Regions from separate parts of the Azotobacter bryophylli genome, predicted to be linked through region 2. Evidence: predicted binding sites of a transcription regulator. Region 2 holds the regulator's gene; the other holds the start of a gene.
What was found. Region 2 encodes FliA, which starts transcription of late flagellar genes. Its sites were predicted from a motif close to CTAAAGTTTNNNNNNNNNNNGCCGNTAA; they were not measured.

Region 1 (11,994 bases), on a different contig from region 2:
CGAACTGGTCGCCGACCGGACGACCCGGGCGCCGCTTCCTTCGGCGCAGATGGCCCGGCTGAAGGCCGCGCTGCTGGCGCGCGGGCTGCTCGCCTTCGTCGTCGACAACCGCGTCCACGTGGTTCCGCCGTGCGTGGTCAGCCGCGAGCAGGTCCTCCTGGCGCTGGACATCTACGACGACGCCCTGGCCGCGCTGCAGCGCTGAGTGCCGGTCGGCACGGTAGGGACGGCGGGCGCCGTCCCTCTCGCCGTTCGCGTTCCCTCAGAGCTGCTCCAGCGACTCGGCCAGCAGGCGGATGCCGAGCCCGATCCGCTGCCGTTCGAGCACGTGGAAGCCCAGGCGGAAGCAGTTGGCCGGCGCCTCGCCGTCGAAGAAGTGCTGGGCGCCGGTCTCGATCATCACGCTGCGACGCGCCGCGGCCCAGGCCAGGCGCTGGGTGTCGGTGCCCGGCGGCGCTTCCATCCAGAAGGCGCCGGCGCCCGAGGCGCTGATCCGCCGGCAGCCGCCCAGGTAGCTGTCGATGGCCCGCTGCAGCTCGTCCTGGCGCCGGGCGTGCTCGCTGCGGAAGCGGCGCAGGTGGGCGTCGTAGTTGCCCTGGGCGAGGAACTGGGCGAGCAGGCGCTGGTTGTTCAGCGGCGGGTGGCGGTACATCAGCCGGCGCAGGGCGCGCAGCTCGGCGACCAGTTCGGCGTCGGCCACCAGGTAGCCGATGCGCAGGCCGGGGGAGAGGCATTTCGACAGGCTGCTGATGTAGACCACCCGGCCGTGGCGGTCGGCGGCCTTGAGCGCCGGCTGCGGGTGGTTGTCCAGGTTCAGCTCGGCGTCGTAGTCGTCCTCGATGACGATCTGGTCTTCCCGCTCGATCCGCCGCAGCAGCGCCCGGCGCCGTTCCGGGCTCAGGGTCACGCCGGTGGGCACCTGATGGCCGGGGGTGAGGTAGAGGTACTCGCAGCCGTCCAGCCGCGCGTCGATCCGCATGCCTTCGCCGTCCACCTCCTGCAGGTGGATGTCCGCGCCGCGCAGGTCGAAGACGTTCCAGGCGTCCCGGTAGCCCGGGTTCTCCATGCCGACCCGGGTGCCCTTGCCCATCAGCAGGGTGGCCAGCAGGTAGAGCGCGTTCTGCGAGCCGAGGGTGATCAGGATCTGCTCCGGCTCGGCCCAGATGCCGCGCTTGGGCAGCACCCGGGTGCGCAGCTGCTCGATCAGCAGCGGGTCGTCGCGGTCGACGCCGTCGAAGATCCATTCGTGGTTGCGCTCCGTGCGCAGGGTGTCGCGGGACGCCTCGCGCCACTGCTCCAGGGGGAACAGCTCGCTGTTCGGCTGGCCGTAGATGAAGGGGTAGGCGAACTGCATCCAGTTGCTCGGCCGCAGCAGTCCCTGGCGCATCCTGGGCTGGCACTTGAGACGCTCGCCCCATTCCGGGGCGCCGGCCGCCCGTTCCTCGCACCGTTCCTCCTGCGCCGCGGCGGCCTTCGGCGCGCCCGGGCCGCGGTAGTCCGGGTGCAGGTAGTAGCCGCTGCGCGGCCGGCTCTGCAGGTAGCCGCTGTCCAGCAGGCTCTCGTAGACCAGGGCCACGGTATTGCGCGAGACGGACAGCTGCTGGGACAGCCGCCGGCACGAGGGCAGGGGCTCGTCGGCGGGGAAGATCCCGCTGAGGATGGCCCCCACCAGCGACTCGCGGAGCTGCTCCTGCAGCCCCCGCTGGCTGTCGAAATCCAGGTGGAAGAAGTGGTCGATCATGGTTGCTCCCTTACCGCATCAACCCTTCCTCCCAGCAAGGAGCAGGCCAGAAAGCCGCCGCTCGCGCTGTCCCGGCGAATGCCGCCAACTGTCCCTAACCGGGGCCGGAAGCGCGGCCCTATGGTGGCTCGGCAAGCGGTCAACAACGCCCCGGCGCAGGCGGTTTTCCCGTCCGTCGGGCTTCGGCAAGGGAGCGATCACATGCGAGAACGGCAAGCCAAGTCTGCAACTTCCGGGAACCGGGGCGTCTGGCGCCGGGCAGCCCTGCTGGGGATGGCCGGGGCGCTGCTGGCGTTGTCCCTGGGCGCGCGCGCCGACCTGGAGGAGATCCGCAGCCGCGGTTATCTGACGGTGGCGACCGAGGACAACTACGCCCCCTACAACTTCATGACCGACGGCAAGCCGGACGGCTTCCACAAGGACCTGCTGCAGGAGCTGCAGACTTACGCCCGGCTCGAGGTGCGCCAGGACATCCTGCCCTGGACCGGGCTGCTGGCCGCGGTGGTCGGCGGCAAGTACGACTTCGCCTTCACCGGGGCCCTGGTCACCGACGAGCGCCTGCGAGTGTTCGACTTCGCCCCGCCGTTCGCCTCGGCGCAGCACTACTTCATCCGCCGCGCGGACGACGAGCGCCTCGACAGCATCGCCAGCCTGAGCGGCAGGAAGCTCGGCGTGCAGGCCGGTAGCGCGCTGCTCTCGCGCCTGCCCGAGCTGGAGCGGATGCTGGCGAAGACCGGCGGCGAACTGGGCGAGGTAGTCGAGTACCAGTCCTATCCCGAGGCCTACGCCGACCTGGCCAACGGCCGGCTGGACTACGTGATCGACGGCGTCGTCTCGGTCAACGACCTGGTCAGGGCCCGCCCCGGAGTGTTCGCCAAGGGCCTGCCGGTCTCCGCCGAAGGCTACGCCGCCTGGCCGGTGCCGAAGAACAGTCCCGAGCTGCTGGCCTTCCTCACCCGCTTCCTCGACCAGGTCCGCGCCAGCGGCCGCCTGGGCGAGCTGCAGCGCAAGTGGTACGGCCAGGAGTTCCCAGGGCTGCCCGTCGGCCCCATCACCAGCGCCGAGCAGTTCCACCGGCTGGCCGGCATCGAGTGAGCGGACGGGCGGAGGTGAGCGCATGAACGGACAAGCCTGGCTGCTGCTGCTCGACGGAGCCTGGGTCACCGTCTGGATATCCGCCGTGGCGATCGGCCTCGGCGTGGTCCTGGGGCTGCTCGTCGCCCTGCTGCGGATGGCGCGGATTCCCTTCCTCGACCAGCTGCTGATCCTCTACACCAGCCTGGCCCGGGCCACGCCGCTGGTGACCCTGGTCCTGTTCGTCTTCCTCGCCGCGCCGGGCTGGGGCCTGAACCTGAGCCGCGAGGCCGCGGCGATCCTCGCCCTGACCGCCAACACCGCGGCCTTCAACGCGGAGATCTGGCGCGGCGCCTTCCTGGGCTTCTCCCGCGACCAGCGGGAAAGCGCCCTGGCCTGCGGCATGACCCCGTGGCTGCTGTTCCGCCGCATCATGCTGCCGCAGATGCTCGCCGGCAGCCTGCCCGGGCTGGTCAACGAGATGACCTTCCTGATCAAGGGCAGCCCGGCCATCGCGGTGATCGGCCTGGTCGACCTGAGCCGGGTGAGCAACCGCATCGGCGCGGTGACCTACGAGCCGCTGCCGCCGATCCTCGCCGCGGCGCTGATCTACATGGCCATCCTCGGCGTGCTGGTCCGGCTGCAGGCGCTGGCCGAGCGCAAGGCCGGCCGACTGGCGATGTGACGGGAGACGGGCATGAACCCATGGGAAATCATCTGGCGTGCCCGCGGGGCCTTCCTCGACGGCTTCCTCGACACCCTCGCCATCTTCCTCCTCGCCGCGCTGCTGGCCTTCGCCCTCGGCTGCCTGCTGGTCTACGGCCTGGAAGGGCGCACCGGTCCTACGCGGCGGGCGCTGCGCGGCTTCATCGACCTCATGCGCATGCTGCCGTTCCTGGTGCTGGTCTACCTGCTGTACTACGGCCTGCCACAGCTCGGCGTGCGCCTGCCGGCCTGGAGCGCCGGGATGATCGCCCTGGTGCTGTACCACGGCGCCTACTTCGCCGAGATCCTGCGCGGCGGCCGGACGATGCTGCCGGCCGGCCAGATCGAGGCGGCGCAGGCCCACGGCTTCGCCCCGGGCAAGGCCTTCCGCCGGCTCGTCCTGCCGCAGCTGCTGATCCGCACCCGGCCGCTGCTGGGCAACCAGCTGATCCTCGCCCTCAAGGACACCGCCTTCCTCGGCATCATCACCGTGCAGGAGCTGACCGCGGCGGCCAACTCGGTCCAGTCCAGCCACTTCGTGCCCATGGAGGCCTTCCTCATGGTCATCCTGCTCTACTGGCTCATCAGCATCGGCATCGAACTGCTGATCAAGTGGTCCGCCCGTTTCGGCGCGAAAAGGGGATTCGAACATGTCTGAACTACCGGTCGTGAGCATCCGCCGGCTCTGCAAGAGCTTCGACGGGGTGGAGGTCCTGCGCGACATCGACCTGGAGGTGAAGCGGGGCGAGGTGGTCAGCGTGCTGGGCTCTTCCGGCTCCGGCAAGTCGACCCTGCTGCGCTGCATCAACTGGCTGGAGGAGCCGGACCGCGGGAGCATCCACATCGGCGGCGTGCGCATGGGCGTCGACGAGCGGAACGGCCGGCCCCTGTCCGCCCGCCGGCTCGCCTCCATCCGGGCGCGGACCGGCATGGTCTTCCAGGGCTTCAACCTCTGGCCGCACCTGACCGTGCTGCAGAACGTCATGGAGGCGCCGGTGCACGTGCGCGGCCTGGGCAAGGAGGAGGCGCGGCGCCGGGCCGTCGAGCTGCTGGAGAAGGTGGGCATGGCGCACAAGCGCGACAGTTACCCCTTCAGTCTCTCCGGCGGGCAGAAGCAGCGGGTCGCCATCGCCCGGGTGCTGGCCATGGAGCCGGAGGTGGTGCTGTTCGACGAGCCCACCTCGGCCCTCGACCCCGAGCGGGTCGGCGAGGTGCTGGCGGTGATGAAGCAGATGTCCGCCGAGGGCCACACCATGATCCTGGTGACCCACGAGATGGACTTCGCCCGCGCCGTCTCCGACCAGGTGGTGTTCCTGGAGAAGGGCCGGATCATCGAGCGGGCCGCCCCCGGGAAGTTCTTCACCGACCCGGACAGCGAGCGGGTGCGCCGCTTCCTCGAATTGAGCGACTGATTCCACCGGGCTTCCGGCCCCGACCGGGCCGGGCCCATGTCTTGCCGATCGAAACGGAGTTTTTCCATGAGCAATGTGGTCTTCATCACCGGCGCGACCTCGGGCTTCGGCCGCGCCGCCGCCCGTCGCTTCGCCGCCGCCGGCTGGTCGCTGGTCCTCACCGGCCGGCGCGTCGAGCGCTTGCAGGCGCTGCAGGACGAGCTGGCGGGCAGGGTGCCGGTGCATGTCGCGGCGCTCGACGTGCGCGACGGCTCGGCGGTGACGCGGGTGGTCGCGGAGCTGCCCGAGGGCTTCCGCCGGGTCCGCACGCTGGTCAACAACGCCGGCCTGGCGCTGGCGCCGGAGCCGGCGCAGACCGTCGAGCTGAGCGATTGGCTGACCATGATCGACACCAACGTCATCGGTCTGGTCAGCGTCACCCACGCCCTGCTGCCGACCCTGATCGAGACCGGCGAGGGCGCCAGCATCGTCAACCTCGGTTCCATCGCCGGGCAGTGGCCCTATCCGGGCAGCCACGTCTACGGCGCGACCAAGGCCTTCGTCAAACAGTTCTCCTACAACCTGCGCTGCGACCTGCTCGGCACCGGGGTGAGGGTCACCGACCTGGCCCCGGGCATCGCCGAGACCGAATTCACCCTGGTCCGCACCAAGGGCGACCAGGCCGCCTCCGACCGGCTCTACCGTGGCACCACGCCGCTGAGCGCCGAGGACGTCGCCGAGCAGATCTACTACGTGGCGACCCTGCCGGCGCACATGAACGTCAACCGCATGGAAGTGATGCCGGTGCGCCAGGCCTGGTCGCCGTTCGCCATCGACCGCGACGCCTGATTCGCCCCTCAGCCGGCGGCGCGCCGCTCGGGCATGGGCGGCGCCACGCCGCTTTCCACCCCGCCCGAGGCGGTGTCCAGGGTATCCCCCGAGTCTCCGCCCGTGGCTCCGACCAGTTCGCAGGCCTCGCGCCAGTGCCTGATCGCTTGTCCTTCCGGGCGGCCCTCCGATTCCCAGATCCGGTAGGCCAGTTCGCGAATGTGCTGCTCCTGCTGTTCGTCGTGGCTCATGGTCGTTCGTCCTCTTCGGTGGCTACGGCAGGGCTCCCGCCAGGGGGGGCGAGAGGGGAGAGGCGTTACAAGGGTAGGAGATCGGCCGCGGAATGCCATGGCCGGCAGCGGATGTCGGGGCGGCGATTAAAGCAACTATACGAAACGCCTATAAGGCTGATGGGCACCGCGGCCGATAGCTGTATAGTGGGTTCGTCAAAGGCAAAGAGCCATCAGGCGCACGTCCGAAACGACCGTCGAACGTCGCTTCGGATGGGCCGCCACGATTCGATCAGCCATGTAGGAGCCGGTTATTCGATAGCTGTCCTGTTTTTTCGTCGCTCGATGGAATGAAGCGGTCGATTTCCTCGGGAAATTCGCCGGACGCTTTCCGTAGAGCCAATCCTCTTTCCGAAAAACAAAGAACAAAAAGATGAAAAAAATAAAAAGCCTGTGGAATGGGTTGAGTCTGGGCGGAAAGCTCTCCGCGACGGTGTTGGGCCTGGTGGGGCTGCTGGTCTCGCTGCTGATCGTCACCATCAGCTACTCCATGACCAACTACGTCGAGAATCGCGCCGGCGAGGACGTCGGGGAGAAGACCCGGCTGCTGGTCGCCATGATCGAGTCCTTCGACCGGGATTCGCGGCATCGGGTCGATGCCCTGGCCAAGAGTCTGGAGGCCTCGTTCGCGGGACCCTTCTCGCTTGCCCATGCGAGCGGCGAGCCGCAGGGCCGGCAGGTGCCGCTCCTCAGCAGCGGCGATCGGGTCCTCAACCAGGACTTCTCGGTGGTGGACCGCTTCACCACCAGCACCGACGCCGTGGCCACCGTCTTCGTCAGAGCCGGCGACGACTTCGTCCGGGTGACGACTTCGCTGAAGGACGAGAAGGGCGAGCGCGCCGTCGGCACGCAGCTGGACCGCTCCCATCCGGCCTACCAGGCGGCGCTCGCCGGCAACGGCTACACCGGGTTGGCCACCCTGTTCGGGCGCCAGTACCTGACGCAATACAACCCGATCCGGAATGCGGCGGGCGAGACGATCGGGCTGAGCTTCGTCGGGCTCGATTTCACCGACTACGTGGAGCAGCTCAAGGCCTCAATCCGCTCGATGAAGATCGGCAAGGCGGGGTACTTCTACGTGATGGACGCCCGGCCGGGCAAGGATTATGGGACCTTCCTGGTCCATCCGGTTTCCGAAGGGGCCAACCGCATCACCAGCAAGGACAGCGACGGCCGCGAATTCCTCAGGGAAATCCTCGAGCAGAAGAACGGCACCATCCGCTATCCGTGGCTCAACCGGGAGCTGAACGAGACCACGCCGCGCGACAAGGTGGCGTCGTTCGCCTACTTCCAGAACTGGGACTGGGTGGTCGTCGGCAGCGTCTACATCGACGAGTGGGCCCCGCAGATCCGCAGCCTGATCCTGAAGAACGTCGCCATCGCGGCGGTGGTCCTGCTGCTGTCCGTCGTCCTGTTCTACGCCTTCATCCGCCGCATCATCAGCGCGCCCCTGGGCGAGGTCACGCAGATGGCAAAGTGGCTGGCGCAGGGCGATCTGACGCGGCGCATCCACAGCCGGCGGACCGACGAGATCGGCCAGCTGACCATGGCCATCGACCAGATCAGCGCCGGCCTGACCGACGCGGTGCGGAGCGTTCTGGGCGGCGCGCGGGGCGTGGCGACGGCCAGCGACGAGATCGCCGCGGGCAACAACGACCTGTCGGCGCGCACCGAGCAGCAGGCCAGCGCCCTGGAGCAGACCGCGGCTTCCATGGAGCAGCTGAGTTCCACCGTCAAGCAGAACGCCGACAACGCCCGCCAGGCCAACCAGCTGGCGCAGAGCGCGGCGGAAGTGGCGGTCCGCGGCGGCGACATGGTGGACCAGGTGGTCGACACCATGAAGGACATCAACGATTCGAGCCACAAGATCGCCGCCATCCTCGGTGTGATCGACGGCATCGCCTTCCAGACCAACATCCTCGCCCTCAACGCCTCGGTGGAGGCCGCCCGTGCCGGCGATCAGGGTCGGGGCTTCGCCGTGGTGGCGGGGGAGGTCCGCACCCTGGCCGGCCGTTCGGCCGATGCGGCGCGGGAGATCAGGGCGCTGATCGGCGACAGCGTCGCGCGCATCGAGAAGGGCACCGCGCTGGTCGATCAGGCGGGTAGCACCATGCAGGAAGTGGTCGGCAGCATCCGCCGGGTGAACGAGATCATGGGCGAGATCAGCGAGGCCAGCAGCGAGCAGGCCCAGGGCGTGGCCCAGGTGGGGACGGCGGTCGTCCAGATGGACCGGACCACCCAGCAGAACGCCGCCATGGTGGAGGAAATGGCCGCTGCCGCCGCCAGCCTGCAGAGCCAGGCGCAGGAGCTGGTGCAGGCGGTGAGCGTGTTCAAGCTGACGGAGGAAAGGTCGGAGCGCGCCGCGGTCGCCCAGATCCGCGGGCCCGGTGCGGTCGTGGCGGCCCGCCGGCCCGAACCGCTCGCGATTTCGTAGAGCCCGACGTTCGTCCGCTCGGGTCGGTGTCTACCGCTGGCGACGGCCGGAGCCGACCGCCGCATCTTCTTCCGCCACGGCAGGCGGTCGCGCTGCCTGCCGACAGTCCATGGCCTGCCGCCCGGTCGGCGGGTCAGGGCTTCCGGGCGATGACCAGCAGGCCCGCCACGATCAGGCCGGCCCCGGCCAGCATGCGCAGGGTGATCGTTTCGCGCAGCAGCAGCCACGCCAGCAGCATGGCGACGACGACGCTGCCCTTGTCGATCAGGGCCACGGTCGCCACTTCGCCGACCTTCAGCGCCTTGTAATAGAAGATCCAGGACAACGCGGTGGTGATGCCGGACAGGCCGAGCCAGAGCAGGTTGCGCGGACTCACCTCGGAAAGCTGCTGGACGGGGACCGCCCAGGCGGCGAAGGCCAGGACGAACGCACAGACGAACAGGGTGCGGATGGTCAGCCCCAGTTCGCCGGAGATTCCGTGCAGCCCCATCTTGGCGATCACCGAGGTGAAGCCGGCGAAGAACATCGAGATGAAGGCGTACAGCACCCACTTTTCCATAGACAGCTCGTCCTGAATCGAATGTCGGTAACGCGACGCCGGGCCTTTCATCCGGCGAAGGCGCGGGGCCCGCATTTTGCCTGGCCGATGCCCGTTTAGCTCCCCCAGTTAGTGGACGAGGATTCTCAGGCGTCGCGCAGCAGGTCGTGGGCGTCCAGCAGCCGGTAGGCGATCTCCGGATGCCTGTCGAGGCCGCGGCGGATCGCCGCCGGGATCGACTGGCGGGTCTTGCGGCACAGGCCGGGCAGTTCGTCGAGGCGAATGGCGAAGCCGCGCATGCTGCGCACCTCGTTGAAGCCCGGGGCGATTTCCACGCGGATTCCCAGCTGCTCGTACATCCGCCGCTGCAGGTGTTCGAGATCGGCCAGGCTCGCGATGTTCTCCAGCCGTTCGAGCAGGCGCCGTTCCTCCTGGCGCGTCAGGCGCAGGATGCGCAGGTCCCCGCCTGTCTCCAGCAGGCGTTCGCGACCGCAGGTGCAGGCACCGGGCGGGCAGGGTTGGCGGATCGGGAAGGAGGGCGTCATGGGCTCCGATCATAGCGGTGGGCGGCCGTGGTGCCCATCGGGCTCGCGCATCGGCGGCGCCCCGGAGTGAGGAATCGGCACAGCGACGTGCGAAATCCTCGTTTGTTGTCCCGCCTGGCGCTACCTAGGATCGAACGCGCCACCCGTCGCGAAGCGCAGCCGAACCTGTGGCTCCGGCTTCGCCCGGGCTTTCCAGGCTGAACCTGAGCACTCCCGATAACAACGACAATACGAGGACGCACGATGGAAAACTCCACAACCCTGACGCTGCCGGCGGCGCCGAAAGCCACCTCGCAGCAGCTCAAGTCGATCTTCAGCGGTTCGGTGGGCAATCTGGTCGAGTGGTACGACTGGTATGTCTATGCGGCTTTCTCGCTGTACTTCGCCAAGGCGTTCTTCCCCCAGGGCGACCTGACCGCGCAACTGCTCAATACGGCGGCGGTTTTCGCCATCGGTTTCCTGATGCGCCCCATCGGCGGCTGGCTGATGGGGGTGTACGCCGACCGCAAGGGCCGCAAGGCGGCGCTGCTGCTGTCGGTGCTGCTGATGTGCTTCGGCTCCCTGATCATCGCCCTGACTCCCGGTTACGCCACCCTCGGGGTCGCCGCGCCGGCCCTGCTGGTGGTCGCCCGCCTGCTGCAGGGGCTGTCGGTGGGCGGCGAGTACGGCACCTCGGCCACCTATCTGTCGGAGATGGCCGGCAAGGAGCGCCGGGGCTTCTTCGCCAGCTTCCAGTACGTGACCCTGATCTCCGGCCAGCTGTTGGCCCTGGGCGTGCTGATCCTGCTGCAGAACGTGCTGAGCACCGAGCAGCTGGAAAGCTGGGGCTGGCGCATCCCCTTCCTCATCGGCGCTGCCTGCGCCGTCGCCGCCCTGTGGCTGCGCCGCAACATGGAGGAAACCGAGAGCTTCACCAAGGCCCGGGACCAGCAGCCGAAGGAGGGAGTGCTGCGCACCCTGATGCGCCATCCCAAGGCAGTGTTCACGGTGATCGGCCTGACCCTGGGCGGCAGCCTGGCCTTCTACACCTACACCACCTACATGCAGAAATACCTGGTCAACACCGTCGGCCTGAGCAAGAGCGAGGGAACCCTGATCTCGGCGGCGAGCCTGTTCCTGTTCATGCTCCTGCAACCCATCATGGGGGCCCTGTCGGACCGGATCGGCCGGCGCCCGCTGCTGGTCGGCTTCGGCCTGCTCGGCACGCTGTGCACGGTGCCGATCCTGACCCTGCTGCAGAGCGTCACCAGCCTGTGGGGGGCGTTCGCCCTGATCATGTTCGCCCTGGTCATCGTCAGCGGCTACACCTCGGTCAACGCGGTGGTCAAGGCCGAGCTGTTCCCGGCCGAGATCCGCGCCATCGGCGTCGGCCTGCCCTACGCGCTGACCCAGTCGGTGGCCGGCGGCACCGTCGAATACGTGGCCCTGTGGTTCAAGAGCATCGGCAACGAGACCGGCTTCTTCTGGTACATCACCGCCGGCATCGCCTGTTCGTTGCTGGTCTACGTCTGCATGAGGGACACCCGCGACCACTCGCTGATCGACTGCGACTGATCCGGGCCCGCTCCGTCGAAGCCGCTCCGGCCCCGAGCGGGGCGGGGTGGCCGTTCAATCCAGCCTGGCCTCCGTCCGGTAGCGCCGGGCCTCTTCCGCCAGCCAGTCGCGAAAGGCGCGCAGGGCGGCGGATTCGGCCTTGCGCTCGGGGACGATCAGGTAATAGGCCTTGTCGTTCATGAAGGTGTGCCGGATCGGCACGATCAGCCGGCCTTCCTCCAGTTCGCGCCGGATCAGCAGCGGTGGGATCAGGGCCAGGCCCATGCCGTGCATGGCGGCCTGGGCGAGGATGGAGAACAGCTCGTAGCGCGGGCCGCGCATGTCGCCCTCGATCTCCAGCCCGAGCGAGCCGAACCACTGGCGCCAGACGTAGGGGCGGGTGCTCTGCTGCAGCAGCGGCAGGGCGGCGATCTCGTGCGCCTCCAACTGGCGGCGCGGCGCGATCAGCTCCGGGCTGCACACCGGCACTAGGTTCTCGCGCATCAGGAAATGGGATTCGGTGCCCGGCCAGCCGTCGTCGCCGTAGTACAGCGCGGCATCGAACGCCGTGTCGGCGAACAGGAAGGGGCGGGTGTTGGTGGTCAGGTTCACCGTCACCTCCGGGTGCAGCCGCTGGAAATCCTTCAGCCGCGGCAGCAGCCACTGGGTCGCGAAGGTCGGCACCACCGCCAGTTCGAGACTGGTGCTGCCTTGCTGGCCCATCACCGCCAGGGTGTCCCGTTCCACCGCATCCAGCTGGATGGCGATGCGCCGGCTGTAGGACAGGCCGTCTTCGGTCAGCCGGACTCCGCGCCGGGTCCGGCGGAACAGCTCGATGCCGAGGAACGCCTCGAGTCCGGCGATCTGCCGGCAGATCGCGCTCTGGGTCAGCGCCAGTTCCTCGGCGGCCTTGGT
Region 2 (11,994 bases):
ATCGACTGGCTGCTGCTCGACAACCTGAACGACAGCCTGAAGGTTCTCGAGAACGGCGAAAAAGCCCTGGCCAATACCCTGCTGGTCCAGGCCCGGGTCAACTTCGTACCCACCCACGAGCACCAGCCCGAACTGACCCTGATCAGCCACTGGCTATCGCGTCACGGCTTCAGCTTCTACTGCCTGAACAACGCGCAGCACTACAGTCATTTGCCCAAGCGCGACGATCTGATCAAGTCCCAGGCGACCCAGATGACCTGCGCCGATGCGCTGTTCGTTCCGACTGAAAAGCGGATAGCGGAGCTGACGGCCAATCAGCGCCTGAAGCTGGCGTTTGTGCTGCATACGGTCTATGGAGTTCAGGATCTCGCCTTTGAGGTGATTCAGAACGTGGGCGAAAGCACTGCGGAGAATTACCTGAAGGCAATGGACTATATAGCGCGCGACGTTTCCCTCTCGGACAGGGACTCCGGTTCTAATATTCAGGCGATAATCGAGCGTGTTGAAAACTGCACGCTGAGTTCAAGGAAGCCGAATCATGGGTTGCCGGGAAGACTTGTCGTTTCCCTGACTTCGTATAAGTCCAGGTTCGATACTCTTCATCTGACGCTGAGGTGCCTGCTGAATCAGTCAGTAGTGCCGGACAAATTGGTGCTCTGGATAGCCGAAGCGGAAAAGGATCTGCTGCCCCAAGAAGTTAAGGACCTGCAAGAATATGGGCTGGAGATATCTTTCTGTGACGATATCAGATCATATAAAAAGTTTGTTCCGACTTTAAAGGCACACCCGGACTGGTTCATCGCAACTGCCGACGATGATATCTATTACCGAGAGGATTGGCTCCAGCGTCTTGTTTCTGCATGGGACGGAAGCTATGAGACTGTGGTAGCGCATCGTGCGCACAAGATAGTCCTGGATAAAGAGGGCCTTCCCGTTGACTATGCGAAATGGGATTGGGAGTGTCGAGCCGATCAAAAGCCAGATGGACTAATCTTCCCTACCACAGGAGCAGGTGCATTGTTCCCCCCGGGGATATTCCATCCGGATGTCACGTTGGCGGAAAAGTTCATGAAGGCTTGTCCTGACGCTGACGACGTCTGGCTTTATTGGATGTTTGCACTGAAGGGAAACAGGGCCAAGTTGTCCGGATATGCTATGGACTTGACTACTTGGCCCAACTCCCAAGAGACCACGCTTTGGCATGGCAATATTTACCAGGGAGGTAATAACAAGAAGATTCGAGCCATGATTGAGGAGTATGGCCTCCCATGGGAATCTCTGGCTCACGCGGATGTTGCTGAAAAGCAAAGTTGCACCACTTTTGCTTATAGGGGGAAGGTGGTGAGTTTTTATCTGCCGAATGAAGCAGATCATATACAAAAAATAATTCGATCAAGCCAGTCGTTTTATGAGCTTGATATGCTTGAAGATATAAGAAGAAGAAGTAATGAGGATGGGGTTATCGTCGATATCGGGGCAAATGTTGGAAATCATACTGTATTCTTCTCTATGTTCTGCAAGCAGCGAGGAGTATATTCTTTCGAGCCGCAACGAGATGTCTTTGAGGCTCTTAAGAAAAATGTAATGATAAACAACATGGAGTATGTGAGTGTTTTTAACGTAGGGATAGGTGAGAGAAGATCTTGGGCTGATTTGGGTGAAGTCGACCCATCAAATCTTGGGATGACTAAACTTATACCTAAAAAAGAGGGCGCTATTGAGATAGTACCTCTTGATGAGATAATCGATGCCGAGGAAGAAAAAGTATCGATTATTAAGATTGATGTCGAAGGAATGGAGGTTGAGGCGCTGTCTGGTGCAAGAGGTATTCTTGCAAAGCATAAGCCAATAATTTATGCAGAGGCAGGAACACAGGAAGAGTTTTATAGGCTAAGTTCGTTCTTGGCTGATTTTGGCTATTCTGCTAAAAGCCGTTTCAATGCGACAGCGACTTATCTGTTTACGGTGCAATAAAAATATGATGCATGCTCCTGCGTTCGGTAGGGCGGGTGAAACCCGCCATTGCCGATGGAGTTGCCGATGACCGCGCGGGTTGCACCCGTCCTACCAGGCTGGCGTGCCGGCCGATGAGCCGGCACGCCTCGGGGTCAATCATTGGCCTTCAGAAACTCGGCAATCTGCGCTGGCGTCTGCAGGATATCCGCCTGATCTTCGGGGATCATCACCCCGGTCTTTTCCTGAATCTCCATAAGCACCAGCATCACATCCAGCGAGTCGACCCCGAGATCGGTCAGGGTCTGCTGCATCTTTTCCTCCGACATTTTGAGGCCATTCACGTTGGCCTCGAGCACTTCACTTACGATCGTCTCAAATTTACGACTCATGCAGCCGATTCCTCGTTTCTCGAATAAATAGCGGTAGCCCAGGACAGCCCCACGCCAAAGCCGGACATGAGCAACCGGTTGATGGATGAATCGCCCATGACCTTTTCAAGGAGGATCGGAAGCGACGAGGAAACGGTATTCCCCGTCTCCCCGAGACTCACGGGAGATCTGTCCTGGATCCCGCCGATCTTCTTGATGACGTTCTCGATCATGAAGCGACTGCCTTGATGCAGCAGGAACAGGTCGATGCTCTCCTTGGCCACGCCGGAGGTTTCGATGACTTCCGAGACCTGTTTGACGACGTCGGTCAGGGCGAAGTTGAAGACCGCCCTGCCGTTCATGTGCATCAGCCCATCCTGTTTGGTCAGGGCATCGGCCGCACTGCCTCGGGTCGAGAATCTGACGAATTCGGAGGTGAACCTGGGCGCGTCGCTGAGCAGCGTCACGGTCGCCGCATCCCCGAACAGCAGGGAGGTGTTCTTGTCGTCGGCATCCAGAATCCTTGAGTAGGGGTCGCAGGTGAACAGTAGCCCCTTTTTCATGCCATGCATTTGCATGAAGGAAGCGACGACTTGCAGGCTGTACACGTAGCCGGAGCAGCCCAGGCCGATATCGAAGCAGGCGCAGTTTTCCGAGGCACCGATGGCGGCCTGCACGAGAGCCGAGGTGTGCGGAATGCCTCCCCGATCGGGGGTCTGGGTGCAGACGACGATGCACTCGATTTCCTGACTATCGACCGGGAGCTTCTGCAGTAGCCGCTGGTAGGCGCTCGCGCAGGCGCTGGTCACGCTCTCCCCTTCGGACAGGCGCGGGAGGCTGCGGCAACCGATCTTCTCCAGAATGAAGCTTTCCTCGACGTCGAAGCGCTTGCCCTGTTCGAGATTATCGATGCAGGTCTGGGGAATGTAGGTGGCGATCTCTTGGATGCCGATATGGAATTTCAAGGGATTCATTGTTCCGACCGGACTCTCACGAAAAGTAGATTTCGCCGACTTTGCTGCCGGCCGTATAGACCTCGCTGCACGTCAGGCGGGTTCCTACCGCACGGACTATGCGCAATTGGACGTCTTCCCCGAGATCCAGCGGAATTCTTCCCTTGAAACGACTGAATACCCACCGTTTTCCGGCAGCGAAGTGCGTCTGATGCAATTTCTTGCACAGGGCGACCATGATCTCCACATCCGAGTAACCCGAAGGCCGTATGGAGGTGATCGTGGAGCCATCGATCTCGGCAGATTCCCCGATCCGGTCTTCGTCGTACTCGATGCCTACCGGCTCGGCCATCTCTGCCTCGGGATTCAGGCAGATCACCAGATCGTCTCCCTCCGGCCGGCTTATGGTGGCGACGACGCTGTCATCCGCCTGCGGCGGACGGATTTCCAGCGTGCAGTTCGGGTTCGGAATCATCTTGCGAAAGGCAATATCGATTCGGGCACCGACGCATCCCTGACTCTTCAGAAGCTCCCCTATCTCATCGAACATGCTGGTGCCATGCACGTAGGTTCTCCCACCCTTGAATGGGAAGGCTGTCTTGACCTGCATTTCTTTCCTCAGCGTTTGGGGCCGGTTGTCAGGGTTGCCATGCGTTTGGCCGGATTGCCGAATACCGAGGTCCCGGGATCGACGGACTTGACCACCACGCTGCCCATACCGATCGAGGCATGGTCGCCGACGAGTTGATTGTCACGGATTCTGGAACCCATGCCGATGGTGGCCTTGCGCCCGATATGGGTATGTCCGCCTATCAGGGTACCGACGGACATCCAGACATCGTCGGCGACGGTCGCGCCATGTCCGATGTTACTGAGATTGCCGATCACGACATTGCTGCCAATCCGGGTCGAGCTCAATATTCCTCTCGCTACGACGCAGCCGGCGCCTATTTCGGTGTTCTCTCCGATGACGACGCCGCAGACATGGGGGAACTTCATCAGATCCCCATTCTTATTCTTGTATACCGTTATTCCGTCGCAGCCGATCACGCTGTTTTCTCGAATGACGGTATTACATCCGATTTGAGTGCCGCGCTTTATCACGCAGCCAGCGGATATCACCGCACCGTCACTAATCTTGACCCCCTCCTCCAGACAGGCAGAAGGATGGATTCTGGCAAGGGGCGAAATCGATATGTCCGCCGACATGATGGATGTATAGGGCTGCAGGCCGAGCTCGGTGGTCAGTCTGTCCAGCAGCGCGATGAATACGGCGCGGGCATCATCGACCGTGACATATAGGTTGGTCGTGTCCTGCCTGGTCATGGGACTTTCGGTCAGGACAATGCAGTCCTGCAGCTTTTCTTCGCTCTCATCCGGATTCAGCGATGGGGAGAAGGCAATGGAGTTCTTACCGCCCTGACGCGCATCGCAACAACCGCGAACTTCGAAAAATCGCTGCTGGTTGATGGCAAGTGCATGGTCGATATCCTGCAGGATCTCGATGACGCGGTCAGAGTTCGTATGACTTGTGAAGAATGAAATTTCCATTAATAGGCGGCCTTGACGACGACATTACAGTCAAGTGAAGCATTCAGTATTGAGAGAGTCCGTTGCTGCGTCCGAGCGGGGCGTAATCATATGCCGCTCTAGCCGGAACCGATGAGCAAGGGTCGGGAATTGCGCCATTTTGGCTTTCCGTTTCGCTAGTTCGGATGTCTCTCGGTGAGGCGATAACCTGCATGGAGCGGCCTGGAGGCGGCAGCACGACACTTGGCGACGGTGCCTGGAGAGTCATGCCCGGCACTTCAGGCTTATGCTTCGGGGCGGACACAGCGGCTTGCCGAGTCTCCCCTTCCCACCCCGTAATACAGCAGTCCCGCCTGCTGCAGCGCTTTGGGCTCGTAGAGGTTGCGGCCGTCCACCACGACCGGCAGGTTGAGCTCCCGCTTGAGCCAGGCGAAATCCACCGTGCGGAATTCCTTCCATTCGGTGCAGATCACCAGGGCATCGGCGCCTCTCACCGCCTGGATGCGATCTCCGGCCAGCATCAGATCGTCGCGTTCGCCGTAGATTCTCCGGCATTCCTTCATCGCTTCCGGATCGTAGGCCTGCACCTTGGCGCCGGCCGCCCAGAGGGCCTCCATCAGGGTGCGGCTGGGGGCGGCGCGCATGTCGTCGGTATTGGGCTTGAAGGCCAGGCCCCAGAGGGCGATGGTCTTGCCGGCCAGCTGCCCGTCCAGGGCCTGGTTCAGCTTGGCGAACAGCGTGCCCTTCTGCCGGTTGTTGACCTCCTCGACCGCCTCCAGCAGCTGGGCCGGGTAATCGACCTGGCGGGCGGTGCGGCACAGGGCCTGGACGTCCTTGGGGAAGCAGGAGCCGCCGTAGCCGCAGCCCGGATAGATGAAGTGGTAGCCGATGCGCGGGTCCGAGCCGATGCCGCGGCGTACTTCCTCGATGTCCACGTCCAGGCGTTCGGCCAGATTGGCCATTTCGTTCATGAAGCTGATCTTGGTGGCGAGCATGGCGTTGGCCGCGTACTTGGTCAGCTCGGCGGCGCGCACGCTCATGAACATCAGCTTGTCGTGGTTGCGGTTGTAGGGCGCGTAGCACTCGCGCATGGCTTCGCGAACCCGCTCCGAGTCGGTACCCACGACGATGCGCGGGCCGCGGGTGAAGTCCTCGATGGCGGCGCCTTCCTTGAGGAATTCCGGGTTGGAGCAGACGTCGAAATCGAGCGGGATGCCGCGGGCATCGAGGGCGGCCTGGACGGTGGCCCTGACCTTGTCGGCGGTGCCCACCGGCACGGTGGACTTGTCGATCACCACCTTGTAGTCCTGCATGTACCGGCCGATGCTCTCGGCCACCGCCAGCACGTATTGCAGGTCGGCGCTGCCGTCTTCGTCGGGTGGCGTGCCCACGGCGATGAACAGCAGGCTGCCGAACTGCACCGCTTCCTCGGTATCGGTGGTGAAGCGCAGGCGGCCGGCCTCGGCATTCTGCCGGATCAGTCCGTCCAGGCCCGGTTCGTGGATAGGTACTTCCCCGGCGCGCAGCGTGGCGATGCGCTCGGGATCGACATCCATGCAGAGCACCTCGTGTCCCACGTCGGCGAGACAGGCGCCCGATACCAAACCCACATAACCGCTTCCAAATACGCTGATTCTCATGCTGCGACTCGCCAACTTAGCTACGGGGCAAGTCTACCATCTGCTCGCGGAGCCATAAGCCACGAACAAGGGAGGGCATAGGCCGGTTTTTTATGGGGAATTTTCTGCTGGATACGGGATCGGCTAAAGATTCCTATTCCCTCTGCCGATAAGGATCCTTGGTCATCTCGTTTTTTCACGGAGGATACAAACATGAGTTCCCCCCTGCTCGATGCCAGTGGCGCCTCCTCTTCGCCGTCGCTGAGCAATCTGACGCCGCGCCAGCGTCTGGAAAAGGTCCTCGATCAGTTGCCGGTGGCCGGTAGTGCCGCCGCACAGTCCGACAGCGCACAGCCGTCTCTGATCGCCCGCGATCAGCTGGTTGCCCCGGTGCAGCGCATCAACGAAGTGCTGAAGAACTACGGTGTCGAATTCCATCTGAGCGATCCGACTGATCCGGACTCGCGAGTGGTCACCCAGGTGGTCGACATGGATAGTGGCAAGGTGATCCTGCAGATCCCCAGCGAGGAGGTGCTGCGCTTCGCCCAGAACCTGGACAAGCTGCGCGGTCTCCTGTTCCAGGGCACGGCCTGAAGGCAGGGCCTGCACCGGGCTTCGGCCGCTGCCGTGCCCTCTCCGTCGGCAGGCGTCAGGCGTCGTTCGCCGTCGGCGCCACCAGTCCCTCGACCTGGCCCAGGGCGATCAATTCGCTGCCGGAGACCGGTTCGCTGAGGGCGGCGCCGCGCAGGCCGGGCTGATCGGTGAGGCGGACCTGGGCGATGCGCCGGTCGCGGTCCAGCCGCTCGACCCAGCCCAGCGCGCCGCCGGCGAAGCGCACCAGCGTACCGATCGGGATCAGGCCGAAGTGGCGGACGTAGTTCTGGCACCAGCGCCGATCGAGCTGGCTGTCGCGGTTGAGCAGGTCCCGGTAGATGCCGCTGATGGTCTGCTGCGGGCGGTCCGGACGGGGGCGGCCCATGGCGTCGATGACGTCGACCACCGCCGCCACGCGCGCCAGCTCGCCCAGCTGCTCGCCCTTGAGCCCCTGTGGGTAACCGCTGCCGTCCAGGCGCTCGTTGATGTTGCCGATCACGCCCTTGACCACCGCTTCGGGCAGCCACTTGCAGCCGACCATCCGTTCGCGCAGTAGCTCCACGTGGCGGGCGAAGGCCTCCCGCTGGGTCGGGTCGAAGGATTCGCTGCGCAGCAGCTCCGGCGGCAGCAGGCCCTTGCCCAGGTCGTGGATCAGCGCACAGGCGCAGATGGCCTTGATCAGGTCGTTGGGCAGCCCCTGGCTGCGGGCCAGATCGGAAAGGCGCACGGCTACGGCGATGCAGTGCTGGATCAGCGGTTGGTCGTCGGTCAGGCAGTGCACGGCAAACAGCAGTTCTTCGCGATCGTCCTCCAGCAGGGCGAGCAGGGATTCGGTGAAGCGCGACAGTTGGGCCGGGTCGATGTTTTGGCCGTGCTGCAGGTGCAGCAACTGGCTGTTGAGGTAGAGCGCCACCCGCGCCAGGCGTCTGGCCATCGGTGTGATGTAATCGAGGCCGTGCTGGCGCTGACCGGGAGGAGCGGCGCGCGGCGGTTGGAACAGCGCCGAGGGGGCGCGATTGTCCCCGTCCAGGGCACTGCGTGCGGCCTCCCGCTCGATCTCGCGGACGTAGAACCACAGCCGCCGCTCCTGATCGGCGCGAACGGCGCCGAAGGCGCAGCCGAAGCGCACGGCCAGCCAGTCCCGGCTGACCTGGCGCTGGCGGATCTGCGCCTGCAGGTCGATCTTCTGGCCGCTGGGGAAGCACAGGGTGATGCGCTCGATGCTCTGTCCGATCTGCAGCTCGGCGGCCTGGGTGGCCGGCAGCTCGACCTGGCAACCGCCCTGCGACAGGTTCAGCAGGCGTCCGCCCAGCGGCTTGGCGTCGGCGGTCATCTGCAGTTCCACCGGCACCGTCATGCGCGAGGTCAGTTCGGCGCGGAACGAGCCGCGGCGCTGCAGGATCTCCACCCACTCCGGCCAGGCACAGGCCATCTGCGTCCGCCCGGGCACGTCCAGGGGCAGCCATTCGTGCAGCGGCGCCGTGCGCAGCAGTCCCCTGTCGACCCAGCCGGTCAGCTGGCAACCGTCGCCGTCCTTCGCCAGCTGCGGGGCCAGTTCCGGCGAGGAGGTCAGATCGAGGACCAACTGCTCGCCGGCGTGCACGTCCATCAGCAGGACCGGTTGCGACTGCCCGTCGGGGGACAGACCGAGCAGCTGCACGCCGCCCAGTTCGCAGAGTTTCTCCAGCAGATCCTGGCACTGGGAGGGATTTTCGATGCGGAGATACGACTCGCTGGGCTGTTCCATTCTGTTCTTTACCATCGGCGGGGCAAGGCGCTCGGCCGTTTCCATCTGTCATGGCGATTGCAGGGGAGACCGGCAGCCGCCGGCGAGCCGGCCGGAAGTCCGGTGCGGGCTATTCGGCTAGGCTGCTGCGCAGGCGCGAGACTGCCTGGCTGTGCAGCTGGCAGACGCGCGATTCGCTGACCCTGAGAACGGCGCCGATTTCTTTGAGGTTGAGATCTTCCTGATAATACAGGCCGAGCACCAGCTTTTCCCGCTCGGGAAGCGCCTCGATGGCCTTGACCAGGCGCTCTCGGTCGCGCCCTTCGGCCAGTTCGGCGAAGGGCGAGGCATAGTGGCCGCTGCTCATGGCATCGATCTCGTCCTCGCCCAGTTCGTCGATCGCCACCAACTGGCTGCCGTTGGTGTCCATCAGCAGCTGGCGGTATTCGTCGAGATCGAGGCCCATGGCCGCTGCCACTTCGCGCTCCTCGGGGGGGCGGCCGAGGCGCTGCTGCAGCCGGCGCATGGTGTCTTCCAGCTCCCGGGCATTGCGCCGCACGCTGCGCGGCACCCAGTCGCGGCTGCGCAGCTCGTCGAGCATCGCGCCGCGGATGCGCTGGCTGGCGAAGGTGGCGAAGCTGGCGCCCTGGCCGACGTCGTAGCGCGAGAGGGCGTCGAGCAGGCCGATGGTGCCGGCCTGGATCAGATCGTCCAGCTCGACGCTGGCCGGTAGTCTGGTCTGCAGGTTGAGGGCCTGCCGACGCACCAGGGGCAGATGCTGTTCGAGCAGGTCGCGCTGTCTGAGTTTGCCCTGTGCCGTATACATCCTGCTGGCCCGGAGTGTTTGAGTTGCGGCGCGCCGTCCCCGGCCCGTTGGCACGGGAGCGCGGTCTCCCATTGTTACCCTGCCCCAGCCGCGGGAAAGCCCGGAACAGTCGCCGGGTAATCGGGCTTTTCCGGGCTTTGCCGCGGCTAGCGGTACTCGGCGATTAGCTCGATCTGGCGCACCTGCAAGGGCTCTGCCCCGGCTGCCAGGCGAAAGCGCAGCTGCAACGGCTGGCCGGCGTCCAGGCCGGCCAGGACCCCGCTGCTGCCGCGCGGCTGCTTCAGTTCGAGGCAGCGGCTCGGGTGGCAGAGCCAGGCCTGGACCGGTGCGGCCGGCGGCAGGGAGAAGCTCCAGCGCACCTGGGCGAGTCGCCGGCCGTGGGCCAGCGTCGGCGGCTGCAGGGCTGAACTGGCGGTTTCCCGGCCGGGCAGGCGCAGCCAGAGATTGCCGATGCGGCCGTGCCAGCTGCCGGGGCCGGCCTCCACTGCGGGCGGGCCGTCGGCGGCCGCGGCGGCGAAGAGCTGGCAGAGCAACAGCGCCGGGAGCAGCCGGCGAGCGATGCGGCTCATGGCGTCGCCACCGGCTGTTCGGCGAGCAGCAATAGCTCGATGTCGAGGAAGCGGGCGGCGGCCTGGCGCAGGTTGTCGAGCAGGCCGGCATGGCTGGGGAAGCCCGGATGCAGGACCAGCAGGCGACGCGGCCCGCCGCTTTCGCGCAGCCGGCGCAGGCACAGGTAGGCGCGGCGGAAGCTGTCCAGGTCGCCGTCCACCCACAGGCCCCAACGCGGTTGCTGGCAGGCCAGGGTGTGCAGATGCGGGCTGTCCGCCTGCAGGGCGACCAGGCGCCAGTGGTCGGGGGCGCCGAGCCAGGCGTGGCCGTTGGCGTACCAGCGCGCCAGGGCCTGCCGTACCCACTCCAGCTGTTGCCGCTCCGGTCCGGACGACAGACCGACCACCATCAGGGTACGGCGCTCGGTCGGCGCCGCCGGCGGCGGCTCGGCGGCGGGCGCTGGCGCAGCCGCCAGGCCCTGCTGCTCGGCCCAGCGGCGCAGGCCGGCGGCCTGGTCGATGCCCAGCCCGTGGCTGCCGGTTCCGGCGATGGGCATCAGTGCAGCCCGTCGCCGGCGGCGCCGAGCTGGCGGAAGGCGTCGCCGGCGGTCAGCAGATGCAGCAGGGCCTCGAGCTGCTGGGCCGGGCCGCGCTGGCGGCGGCCGGGGCAGAGGCCGAGCAGCTGCGCGCGGACGTCCATCGCCCAGTCCTCCGTGGCCTGATCCAGGCGCTTGGCGCAGGCGGCGAGGCCGGCGGCGAGGAACAGGCGCAGTTCGGTTTGCAGCTGGCCGTGGGATTCGCCCAGGGCCTGCCAGGCGCGCAGGGTCAGTGCCGGCAGGTCGTCGTAGGACAGCTGCAGGCGTAGACCGTCGGCCTGCTCGGCGAGGGACTCCCGCCCCGGCTGCGGCGACCAGGCCAGCCACTGGCGCTGGGCGAGCGGCTGGCCGCTATCGGGATCGCGCAGGGCGCCGAACCAGGCCTGCACGGGCCAGAACGGCATCTCGGCGCTGGGGCCGCGCAGCTGCACCGGCAGCTGATTCAGCTCCAGTTGCAGGGTCCGGCCGCGGTGGCGCAGCGTCAGGCTGGAATGGAATTCGCTGACCTCGGCCAACTGGCCGAGGGTATAGCGCCCGCCCTGGTAGCCGACCCGGTTGCTGCTGCCTACCGGGCACAGCCAGGGGCTGCGCAGGTCGGCCAGTTGGCGCAGGGCCTCGCCGTCCGGGCAGGCCGCCAGCAGGTGGCGGCGCGCGCTCAGCCGCTCCCCGGCCCAGAGCAGGCGCTGCGCCTGGCCGGTGGGCAGCCAGTGGGCCAGCCAGGGTCGCACCTGCAGCCGGCCCGCGGCGTCCAGGGCCAGCAGCGGCATGTTCCAAGTCGCGCCGGACACCGGTTTGCTTCGTCCCCACAGCAGCTGCCGCGGACCGCTGACCGGCGGTGCGGCGTCCAGGGCGGCGAGCAGGCGGCTCAGACGCTCGCCCTGCACGCCGACCGGCAGTGCGGCGAGGCGCCAGGCGCTTTCCAGCAAGGCGAAGCCGTCGACTTCCCGGCGCAGGCTGTCGAGCACCGCGGCCAGCGCGCGGCCCTGGCCGAGCAGGCCGCGGGCCCAGACGTCCAGGCGCTGGTGGTTGCCGGCGGGCGGGTTTTCCGGAACGAAGGGCGACGGCTGGCTGACCGCCAGGGCCTGGCGCAGCAGCGGCAGGGCTTCGGCCGGCTGCAGGTCCTCGGGCACCTGCTGGCCGGTGGACAGGTAGTGCAGGCGCAGCCCGTGGCGGATCAGGATGTCCAGCACCGGGCCCAGCCGCGCGGCCTCGTCGGACTTGCTGACGATGCAGTCGGCGAGCCGGTTGCCAGCGGCCAGGGCGGCGCGCTGGTAGGTG

Region 1: a site for FliA is predicted at 6,117-6,144, ahead of ACFOJE_RS19160 (methyl-accepting chemotaxis protein). Genes of this name have one in related genera too.

What each region holds. Positions count from the first base shown of each region.
Region 1 covers NZ_JBHRSJ010000035.1:55,398-67,391, forward strand. The annotation lists gene ACFOJE_RS19120 (aspartate aminotransferase family protein) at 1-205, shown strand, start outside; gene pdxR (MocR-like pyridoxine biosynthesis transcription factor PdxR) at 263-1,741, opposite strand; gene ACFOJE_RS19130 (transporter substrate-binding domain-containing protein) at 1,943-2,836, shown strand; gene ACFOJE_RS19135 (amino acid ABC transporter permease) at 2,859-3,500, shown strand; gene ACFOJE_RS19140 (amino acid ABC transporter permease) at 3,513-4,178, shown strand; gene ACFOJE_RS19145 (amino acid ABC transporter ATP-binding protein) at 4,171-4,932, shown strand; gene ACFOJE_RS19150 (SDR family NAD(P)-dependent oxidoreductase) at 4,999-5,760, shown strand; gene ACFOJE_RS19155 (DUF2934 domain-containing protein) at 5,769-5,990, opposite strand; gene ACFOJE_RS19160 (methyl-accepting chemotaxis protein) at 6,403-8,463, shown strand; gene ACFOJE_RS19165 (EamA family transporter) at 8,597-9,022, opposite strand; gene ACFOJE_RS19170 (hypothetical protein) at 9,148-9,546, opposite strand; gene ACFOJE_RS19175 (MFS transporter) at 9,790-11,100, shown strand; gene ACFOJE_RS19180 (LysR family transcriptional regulator) at 11,155-11,994, opposite strand, start outside.
Region 2 covers NZ_JBHRSJ010000017.1:68,654-80,647, reverse strand. The annotation lists gene ACFOJE_RS10180 (FkbM family methyltransferase) at 1-1,974, shown strand, start outside; gene ACFOJE_RS10175 (acyl carrier protein) at 2,109-2,345, opposite strand; gene ACFOJE_RS10170 (ketoacyl-ACP synthase III) at 2,342-3,298, opposite strand; gene ACFOJE_RS10165 (hypothetical protein) at 3,315-3,887, opposite strand; gene ACFOJE_RS10160 (hypothetical protein) at 3,896-4,828, opposite strand; gene ACFOJE_RS10155 (UDP-glucose dehydrogenase family protein) at 5,092-6,447, opposite strand; gene ACFOJE_RS10150 (flagellar protein FlaG) at 6,640-7,020, shown strand; gene ACFOJE_RS10145 (HD domain-containing phosphohydrolase) at 7,076-8,767, opposite strand; gene ACFOJE_RS10140 (RNA polymerase sigma factor FliA) at 8,877-9,572, opposite strand; gene ACFOJE_RS10135 (flagellar protein FlhE) at 9,719-10,141, opposite strand; gene ACFOJE_RS10130 (hypothetical protein) at 10,138-10,677, opposite strand; gene flhF (flagellar biosynthesis protein FlhF) at 10,677-11,994, opposite strand, start outside.